DNA from 2 places in the Psychrobacillus sp. FSL K6-4615 genome. Region 1 is predicted to be linked to the other one. Evidence: predicted binding sites of a transcription regulator. Region 1 holds the regulator's gene; the other holds the start of a gene.

Region 1 (5,423 bases):
TGTCACACATATGCTTAACTTGTTATCTGGACAAAGTTTGGGGCAAACTGGACTACAATTGGCTTATTCTTTTCTAATTGGTATTGTACTAGCGCAATTATTTATTAAAACTGGCAACATTTTACCACTGATTCTGTTTCATAGCCTTCATAATCTAATTCAATTTTTAGGAAGCGGAGGATCTAGCGCAATTCTTGACACAATCGTGATTATTATATTAGGTGTCACTGCTATTTGGTTGTCATTATCTCTGAATAAAAAAAACAGATCGAAAACTTGATCTCATTAGTGAATGAATTATAAATAAAAAACAAACTAACCTTATTCTACGATTGAGGTGCTTTGAATTCTTCTATGATTCCACATAACGTAAAATTAACAAGTATCCTATCCGAATGACTGTACACGCAAGGGATCATGAGGATTACATTGAAAATGTATTCATAGTAAAAGCGTTGGAGCTATATGCTTCCAACGCTTTTTATGTATAATCCAATTGAGTTTCAGGTATCTCGACTTGTTTCTCACCTTTGGAAGCTCTGAATAAGCTATTTTATAAAATTTCATAGTGATACCAAAAACTAAATTGAATAGATTAGGTAGATTTAATATTGAAAATCAGAATCGACAATTAATAAGGCATCAGTTAAAAGATTAATATCTATGAGGATCTGTTCTTTAATATGTGTGAAGGGACATTTATAATAATCATCAATTAGATTATTTAATTCTTTATAAATTAATATCATAGTTAAATATACTCCCCTTTGAACTATATTACCTATTACTTATTATCTAACAAAACTAGTGTAAATGGAAGTGATTTGCATAAAATTTTAAGTGATAAAAATTACTCTACTAACAAACTGGAGAGTCACGGCGTTATTAATGCTTGACCCTCCATATGCATTTCTTATTAACAAAAAGAGTTTGTTCTTGAAAAACATAATTATCTTTTCGAGATAATGTGTAGTTTATAAACTAAACTGCCAATATGCTATGCACTGTAAGTTGTCCGAGATATCGACCGGGATTTGCGGAATATCCAGATACGGTTGGAGAAGTGACAGTAGTCTCAACTACAATTCGTCCAGAGTTGCCTAATAGGCCGATTGCTAGTAACGTATCCCCGGATGTAATTGCAACGTCCTGAGAGCTACCTGAGTTGTTACCTGAAAAAAGTGGAATAGTAGCAACTACGATTCCAAGAAGATTAACAACTTCTAGAGTTGCAGTTACAGAAGCCGTTTCGTTAGCTGCAAACGCAAAATAAGCGGAAAGAGGTAATGCTAGAGTGAGTAGTGGCAAAGTTCCAATATTAAAGATACTTTGAAATGTCACGGTTTGATTGGACTCTGTGTTAGGAGACCAAATATAAGCACTACTTCCATCTACTAAAGGTGAAACCATTGCTGGTAGAGTTGGTACAGCGGGTGTCGGAAGCGTTCCAGGTGGTGCAGCTGTATCTGCAATTACATTAGTATTTGCAGGGGTAGTAAACTCTTGAAGTACAAGAACCATATAATTCACCTCCTTATAATAGATTAGCCGTTTGGACGGCATAATATAATATATGTAATAGAAATTAGGAGGACTAGTCATTTTGATTGTCTCGTAAGAAAAAAGAATAAAATACTATTAATTTTGAAATCTAACATTACATGGCAAAACTATATAGTGTGTAACATTAATAAAAAAAGCACACTTCGTTAAAAAATAAGTGAGCTTTCTGTGTTTATATTTAACTTTCTTTTTTCTAAAATTCTTAATGCATCTTTCAACAGATTAATGTCAATCAAAATTTCTTTCTTCAAATAGTGGTTATTGCATCTATAATAATCATTAATAAGCTTTTTGAGTTCTTCTATAATTAGTTTCATAAATTATTGCCCCTTTATATAGTTATATAGGTCTACAGAAAATAATATTAATAATTTAACATATGCTTGATTATAAATATTAATACCCAAATTTACTCATTTCTAATCTTTTTACAATTTTTTAGGGAAATATGATGATTATTGACTATATGTTATTAATCATTCGAGCATTAACTAGTGAGAGGGATTGTTCTCTACTTATTAATAGGAGGGAGGTTATAAATTGTTTATTAGACCAAGCGAAGGAGAAATTACATCTCGTTTTGGAGAAATTCGAAAAAATAGTAATGTTAAAGTCCATAAAGGAGTTGACATTGGGAATGATGGTAGTCCGATTATAAGAGCATCTGCCAGTGGTAAAGTGACTAGAGCGAAAGTTATTGGAGGATATGGAAATACCATAACGATTGCACATACTTTAAACGGTAAAAAGTACGAAACCTTATATGCGCATCTAAAAACTATTTCTGTGAAAGTGGGACAAAGTATTAAACAAGGTCAACAAATAGGTATTAAAGGGAGTACAGGAAATAGCACAGGTATCCACTTACATTTTGAAATTCACATACCATCTTACGAGACAGGTCAGCCAAATGCGGTAAATCCTTTAAAGTATATAAGTGAAATAAATGTCACTGAAGTTCAGAAACTCTTAAATTCAGCAGGTTATAAATTGATAAATGACGGGATAGAGGGACCCTTAACTATTTCGGCTATTAAAGACTTTCAAAAGAAAAAGGGCTTAACAGTTGATGGGGTAGTCGGAACAAAGACTTTAGCTGCCCTCAAGAAGAAGAAGTAGTATTACTAGTTTACCAAAGCTACTAATTACTTATGTATAAAAATAAAACCCCTCAACCATTAAGGTAAAGGGGTTTTTCGATGATTTCAACGAAAATGTCCACTTTTCGTTGAAATATGATATCGGCTCTCTGTTATCTTACGTTTATTTGTCTATATTGTCAAGTTCGACAAAACTATTGAATATTACGGTAAACTCCAACTACTTTTCCAAGTATACTAACTGAATTTACAATGATAGGTTCCATGGAAGAATTTTCGGGTTGCAGACGGAAATAGGACTTTTCCTTGAAGAATCTTTTAACTGTTGCTTCATCTTCATCAGTCATTGCGACAACAATATCGCCATTATTGGCAGATTGCTGTTGTTTTACAACCACATAGTCACCATTTAATATTCCAGCCTCTATCATACTATTACCCATAATCTCTAACATAAATAAATTATCATCTGCAGTTCCAAATGTTTCTGGAAGTGGGAAGAATTCTTCTATATTTTCAATTGCTGTAATAGGGATACCAGCAGTAACTTTACCGATCAACGGTACATGAACCACATTGTGTTTTTCAGCAACGCTGCCCAAGCCATCCAGAATCTCAATAGCGCGTGGTTTTGTTGGATCTCTCCTAATTAAACCTTTACTTTCCAGTCGTGCTAAATGTCCATGAACAGTTGAACTAGATGCTAAGCCCACAGCTTCTCCAATTTCTCTAACGGATGGTGGATAACCTTTTTTACGAACTTCTTCTTTTATAAAAGCAAGTATATCTTCTTGTCTTTTAGATGCTTTTTTCATATGTTCACCTCTTTTTGAATAATTATCTCTATCCTTTTCTATCTTATTAATAGTATAACAGGGGAAGAACAGTAATGCAAACATAGGTTCTAATTATTGTTGACAAAAACAAACGTTCGCATTAATATTAAAATATACATTACGAACACACATTCTATTAGGGGGATTTTAAATGACCTGGATGAAAGAAAATTACTTTTTAACAATATTTGTAGCGTGCAGTATTGCATTTACAATGTTTATAATAATCTCGAATTCTTTTTCGACAGACGAGAGCCAACATATTAATATAGAACAAGGAGATTCTTTATGGGCTTTAGCACAAGAATATGGAACGAATGAAGATAAGCTAAAATGGATCGATAAAGTAATTGCGATGAATAATTTGCAAGACGGTCATATTAAAGCGGGGGAAGTTATTATTATTCCAGTCATTGAAAAAAGTTACCATTTCAATCATGATACGGAGATAGCGGGCGATACAAAGTGAAATCAGTTATATATTGTCGAGTGAGTACAGAAAAAGAGTCTCAAGAGACTTCATTAAAAAGGCAAGAGGAAGAATTGATAGAATTTGCAAAACTAAATAATTATGAAGTTGAAAAAGTATTTTCAGATCAGCATAGTGGATATGATATTGAACGCGAAGGCTTATTAGATTTACTTGACTATATTAAACAAAATGAAATTAAAGCGGTATTTGTACAAGATGAGACACGTATTGGCAGAGGAAACGGTAGAATGGCCGTTCTACATTTACTTCAAAAAATCAATACTTCGATTTATACGTTACAGGATAAAGGTGTCATTAATCTAAACGAAATGGATACTATGCTCTTGGAAATATTGGCGCTAGTGGAGGAGTATCAGCGGAAATTACACAACGCAAAAATTAAAAGAGGTATGAAAAAAGCAGTGTCTCAAGGATATAGACCGGAAAAAAACTTGAAAACAAGAGGTAATCCCGAAGGAAGAGAGAGAATAGACGTGCCATTAGAAGAAGTAGTTAGACTTCGTAATGCTGGTCTTACCTATGAAGAGATTTCGATGACCCTAAAAGGTTTGGGGTTTAATATTAGTAAAGCAACTGTCCATCGACGTTATATGGAGTACATAGAAACACACGGAGTGAAATGACTTGCACTCTGTGTGTTTTTTCCTTACCTTTATATAAGGATAAAGTGAAAGGGTGAAAAGAATTGTTAAGTAAAGAAAAATTAGCGAGAATTAGTGAGTTATCGAGAAAATCTAAAACTACAGGACTTTCCATGGAAGAAGCAAAAGAACAAAGCTCTTTACGTAAAGAATATTTGGAAACTTTTCGCTCTACTATGAGAGATACCATTGAAAGTGTAAAAGTAATTGACCCTGATGGAAATGATGTAACACCTTCAAAAGTTCAAGAAGCAAAGAAAGGAAAGTTTCTGAATTAAATTATCATTTCAAAACCATTGATAATACAGACATTCTTGTCTAAACTAGATATATAGCAAAAAATTTGTTTGAGAGGATGTCATTCATGTCATTACAATCCGATTTATTAGCAATTAATACTATTAGAACATTATCAATTGATGCAATTGATAAAGCAAATTCTGGTCACCCTGGTTTACCAATGGGGGCTGCTCCAATGGCATACACATTATGGACAAAGCATTTACGTCATAACCCAAGTAACCCAACGTGGTTCAACCGTGACCGCTTTGTGTTATCTGCTGGACATGGTTCTATGCTTTTATATAGCTTGCTTCATCTTGGTGGGTACGATTTACCAATGGAAGAAATTAAGAACTTCAGACAATGGGATTCTAAAACTCCCGGACATCCAGAGTTTGGTCACACTGCAGGAGTAGAAGCAACAACAGGACCACTTGGTCAAGGTATTGGTATGGCAGTCGGAATGGCAATGGCAGAAGCACATTTAGCTGCTACGTACAATAAAGAC
Region 2 (5,423 bases), 550 kb from region 1:
TTATCCTGTTTCTCCTGTATTTTGTTCGCTAATACGTTGAAATTAAATAAATAACCAAGTTCAATGAACCTGGTTATTTATGTACAATTTTTGTTTATATCATTCTATTTTATGATTTTTATAGTAAATCAAAAAGTCAGTCCACTGATCATTCTCTAGCGAAAACTCTTTTCTTTCACATTCAAAGATAAATCCAGCTTTTTCAGCGAGGCGTATCGAGGGATAATTATCGATATTAATATGTAATTCAATTCGGTGAAAATTCAAAGTGGAAAAGAAAGCTTCAGTAGCTGCTAATACACTTTCCAAACCATACCCATTGTTCCAATACTGATTGTGAATGGAGTAACCCATCATAGCCCACTGGTAATCCATTCGTAAAATAGTTATAAGTTCAACCTTTCCAACGTTTACTCCATCTTCTTTACGGAATATCCCAAGAATGTACATTTCATCTTTTTTAGCTAATTCATTAAAGCCTTTAATCCATTCAACAAACCATTCTTCAGTAGAAGTAGGCATTTTTAAAGGGCGACCATCATCATATTTATATTGTGAGGGCATTCTGTTGTCAAACTGCTCGTACCAATTACTATAATCCTCTTTTTGAAAAGGACGTATGATGAACCTTTCCGTTTCTATAACTAGCTTTGAAAACTCCATTTCTTCACCTACTCTTGTGTTTCTACGTAATTCTTAATATCACTTTTCCTTGTGAAGAATCTTCAAGCAGTTCAACATTAAAATCATGTGTTAACTTGCGGATTATACTTATACAATCAGTCGTTACTATTCCTCTCTAACTTTCCATTCTTTCTAAATACTCGACTCCACATCCACCATAAAATTAATAAGCATATGATGTAAAGGATATATTGAACTATAGTTATTGGGTATCCTAGTATTTTATGTCTTACGATATCCAAACCTGCTAAAGCAAATACCCCCAAAATAATTAGTGATATGCCCTTTTGATGTTTTAGGGAAGTTCGCTTCATTAACCGGATTATCACATAATAAATGGGTAGCATTATAACAAGTGCAAGTAGAGCTACACTTCTAGAAGTAAAAAGGTTAAACAGTAAACCAGAATGCGGGGATAGGAATACTACGAGATTTCCTTCAGGAAGTGTATCAAACGCCCCTACATACGTATTATCTTCTTTTTGTAATGGTAAATTCACATAGACACTAGCCCTTTTTGGAACTTTAACTTCTATGTCTAAGTTTTTAAATTCACTCCAATAGGACGCTGGATGCAGCAGGTAATCTAAGCGGTAAATAGGATGGAGATTGGCTCTCTCATCTATACCTAAATCTGCTTTGTATTCAATAGTTAAAGTATGTCTGCTCTTTGCATTCAAAGTGATATTAAATGTTTTTGCTCCTAATTTACCGGATGCTCCTATTAGATCATACCCTCTAAAGGAATATGTTTGCCCTGTTCTTGGATCGATCCATTCCCTGTGTGGTTTATTCCCTATTAATTCTTCTGGGTAAAAAGGAGTATTACCGGTTATAGAGATATCCGTTCCATCTAAGTCTACACTCCATTCGCTTGACATACCTGGCTGAGGGAATGCTATAGGTACTAGAAGATTTTCTTCCGTTTTGTTTTCCATTTCATATATTACTCGAATATTTGCAAGCATCATTTGATAGGGTGATACTTCTCCTTCTTGTTCAATTTCTATATATAATTTTTCACTCTCTATACTGATCACACTTTCCTCCAGTGGTAAGACATGTCCAGTAGGAGTGGTAGGCTCTTCAAAATAACTCGTGCCATTTGCAAAGATAGAGGTTGGTTTTATACAAATACTAGCTAATATGAGCAAGATTATTACTTGCTTTCTCATCTCCTTCCCTCCCTTAAACTTTATTTGACCTTTCCAGCTAAAGGCTTATTATTTTCCACCTGGCAGATGCAAATCATCAAGGTACTCTTTTGCCATTAAAAGCAGTTCATATGTATCGTTCCATTATTTCCTCAGTTCAAATACATTTTTATGCTGTGTTATCGGAACTATGACACAACAGCCCATTAATATATCTGGCTCGTTTTTCCACTGAAAAAATAGCTAGTTTCATTTCCAAATACAATATTCTGTTTTAACCTTTATAAGGATTACAAAACGGACAATTTTCCGTTTTTACCTCTCACCAACTCATCGATTATAGTTGGGATTTCCATTAGATTATCTACAACATACTCTGCTTGAACATCCACATCCTTCCATTGCATATCTTTCTTCCAAATACCCTTCATCCCTACATGTTTAGCCGCTCGCATATCATTATCTGGATGGTCACCGATAAATACGCATTCGTTTGGTTGGAGCCCAAGTTTGTCGGCAGCCCGTAAAAATATTTGGGGATCTGGCTTTTTAACATCCTCCCATTCAGAAATTAAAATTGTTTGGAAATAATCTTCTATTCCTAAAGCCATTATATTGTCCATTTGAAACTGACCGAATCCATTCGTAATCATCCCTATTAACATCTTTCTCTCCTTCAATTTCTCTAGCATTAATAAAAGATTATCAAAAGGTACACAGCAATACTTAAATTCACTCAAATAATCTTCCAGTAGTTCTTGCCAAGTAATTTTGGTAATTCCAAATTCCTCTGCTAATTGGCTATATACTTTGTCCTTCCAAACATATCCTCGACTGTCTAATTGTATAAGCCTTGCTGTGTACACATCTTTTGTAATAGGACCTATGAGGTGACTAAATCTATCGTATTGCTTATCTGCAAACAACTTTAATGACTCATCTCTATTGAGTAAAGTACCATCTAAATCGAACAGAACTGCTTTTATCATGTTATTCTCCTTTCACTTACTTTAAGTCTTTTGGATTACCTTCTACATCTCCTGGTTCAAATCCTTCTTTTATTTATTCATAAATAAAACATCATCCATGTATAAAGGATGATGCCATTCGTAATTACTATTCCGATAAGGTGACGTCTACGATTTCGTCGATTGATAGTTCAAACGAGCGAAAAGGATCCTCTATTTCAATTGTTCGCTTTCTCAAATCAATCCATTGGATCGTACCGCGGTTATAGATAAACTCTCCCTCTTTCCACCGTTTTATTTTGATTTCAACGTTTCGTTGCATTGCGAGTGCGATTTGATCATGAATAACTTCATAGTCAAACTCATTTAAATCTGGGCGAGGCTCTTTTTTTATCTCTTCTCCATATTCTCGAAGCATCTTCACATGCTCCGGCAACATCATTGCTACCCACTTTTTCGACCCACGATCCTGCAATCGAGATAAATCCAATTGGTTCCAATCTTCTTCAAAGTTAGCCATGTTATCACATCTCTCTTTTTTACTTATCATACCGAACATTTGTTCTTATTTCAAGCGGGAATTAATGGCCGCTGAAAAAATGATCTTCAAAAGTGTACATAACAATGATGGAGCGATTATGGAAGGTGATTGATCGGTTATTGGTTTCTATTGATCGATTATCGGTGTTCGTCGATCGATTATTTGATTCCATCAATCGATTATTAGACAGCATCGATCGATTCTCACAGATAAGACCATTCTTCCTAATAAAAAGACACGCTCATAATGAACGTGTCTAATCTTTATAATCTACATCAATTCTTTTGCAAGTAACCGATAGACATTTAAACGTTTTTCTTGCGAATGCGGAATACTACAAATCATGACTTCATCGAAACCATAATTACCTTGTTCTTCCTGTAAAGTCTCCGCTACCTCTTTTGCAGAACCGACTAGATGAATTTTACGATTTTCTTGAATCATCATGCGATCCATTTCCGTCAGCGGATAATCCTGCGCTGCCTCTGGTGTCATTAATGAACGAATTTGCCCTTTCATAAGAGACAAACGTGCAATGTCCTGAGGTAATGCTTCAAATTCAGCCTCTTCTTTGGTTTCTGCAGCCGTTACAAGGTATGTAACATTAATCTCTGGCTTTTCCATTAAAGCAGACGGCGTGAAGTTATTACGGTATGTGTCTAATATCGCTGGAGTCATACCACCTTGGAAAAATTGTGCAAACGAATAGCCAAGACCCATTCTTCCAGCCTGTACAGCACTATTACCAGTGGAGCCAAGTAACCAAGCTTCTGGTAATACGATTTTAGAAGGACTGGCAATCGTTCTGTTGTATAAGCTATCCTCTGGAACTTCATCATTGATCAGTTGCAGGGCAATTGCTAACTTTTCATACATATTGTTGACCAATGGAGGACGACCTTCCGAAAGAGCATACATCGCATGATTATCTCCCCCTGGAGCTCTTCCTACACCGAAGTCAATACGACCTGGAGAAAGTGCACTTAAGGTTTTAAAAACCTCCGCTAACTTCAATGGTGAGTAGTGCATCATCATCACGCCACCTGTACCGATACGTAATTTTTTGGTTTTCGCAGCTAAGTGAGCCGCAATTACTTCCGGTGCAGAACTTGAAAATGCATCGGTTCCATGATGCTCGGCCATCCACATACGATGATAGCCTAGTTCATCTGCTAAAATAGCCAATTCTTCTGCTTTTTTTAATGCTCCTGCTGCCGTATTGCCAGATGTGACTGGCGCTTGATCTAATACACTTAGTTTCATCTATATATCTCCCCTTCAACAAATGCTCGTTTAATACGTTTCTTTTCAAATGCTATCGAATTAAAATTAAAAAGTAAACGAAAGGGACTTGATAATAGAAATATTATTGAAGTAAATCGCTAACCTCCTTGGCACTTTAAAATTTCTACTTCTTTTAAATTCTATGGAGACATAAAATCTTAACAGTTCAATCTAAACGTGAGGAGATGATTTTTTGGTTAGCCTGTTGGAAAATATATTCCAAATCTCGGCAATAATACTACTGCTATGTTCTCTCTATTACTATAGACATTTTAAAAAAACGAAAAGAGAAAGAAAGCTTACTTCCCTTGAATTTTCGATGTTTTTGTTAACAGAAGTAGCAATTTTTCTCTGTGCAGGTAGTTATCTACTTCTTCTCTTGGATAAAGGTTGGATTTAGCTAAATAGCGTAAGGGGAAAAATATGTTGGAAATATAGAACATAAGTGGAACTAGTTGTAGAGTCGTCACAACTAGCTCCTCTTTTTTCAGTAATCATATGGCATTTTCGTGTTACAAACCAAATGGAGATTTATGTTAAAATACAAATAAGTAAGACGTCAATATGGTGAGTCGTTAAGTTAAGGACGAAACTTCTAGTCGCTGCACAACTAATATTTTGCTTTATTACATATGGAAGTAAAGCCTTTTTTATTGAAATAAGTAATACAAGAATGGATGTGCTTTATGGAAGAAATGATATCACCATTTATTCAACCAAACTTGAGAAAACTTTTATCCTTCGCAACCTCGGAATGGAATATCGATCGAGAATACGAATTATATATCCACT

The links. The regulator LexA, encoded in region 1, represses DNA repair genes until DNA is damaged. The targets are predictions, from matches to a motif close to CGAACATATGTTCG.
Region 2: the regulator LexA is predicted to act here: its motif matches at 3,359-3,372, upstream of MKX53_RS10055 (YolD-like family protein).

Annotation. Positions count from the first base shown of each region.
Region 1 covers NZ_JBBOYQ010000001.1:1,484,074-1,489,496, forward strand. Annotated here, with positions in the region: gene MKX53_RS07095 (CPBP family intramembrane glutamic endopeptidase) at 1-280, shown strand, start outside; gene MKX53_RS07100 (hypothetical protein) at 982-1,521, opposite strand; gene MKX53_RS07105 (hypothetical protein) at 1,710-1,880, opposite strand; gene MKX53_RS07110 (peptidoglycan DD-metalloendopeptidase family protein) at 2,104-2,682, shown strand; gene lexA (transcriptional repressor LexA) at 2,858-3,478, opposite strand; gene yneA (cell division suppressor protein YneA) at 3,651-3,968, shown strand; gene MKX53_RS07125 (YneB family resolvase-like protein) at 3,965-4,615, shown strand; gene MKX53_RS07130 (DUF896 domain-containing protein) at 4,678-4,911, shown strand; gene tkt (transketolase) at 4,998-5,423, shown strand, end outside.
Region 2 covers NZ_JBBOYQ010000001.1:2,029,416-2,034,838, forward strand. Annotated here, with positions in the region: gene MKX53_RS10040 (GNAT family N-acetyltransferase) at 100-663, opposite strand; gene MKX53_RS10045 (hypothetical protein) at 780-1,859, opposite strand; gene MKX53_RS10050 (HAD family hydrolase) at 2,129-2,827, opposite strand; gene MKX53_RS10055 (YolD-like family protein) at 2,955-3,326, opposite strand; gene MKX53_RS10060 (hypothetical protein) at 3,431-3,607, shown strand; gene MKX53_RS10065 (LLM class flavin-dependent oxidoreductase) at 3,618-4,610, opposite strand; gene MKX53_RS10075 (GNAT family N-acetyltransferase) at 5,318-5,423, shown strand, end outside.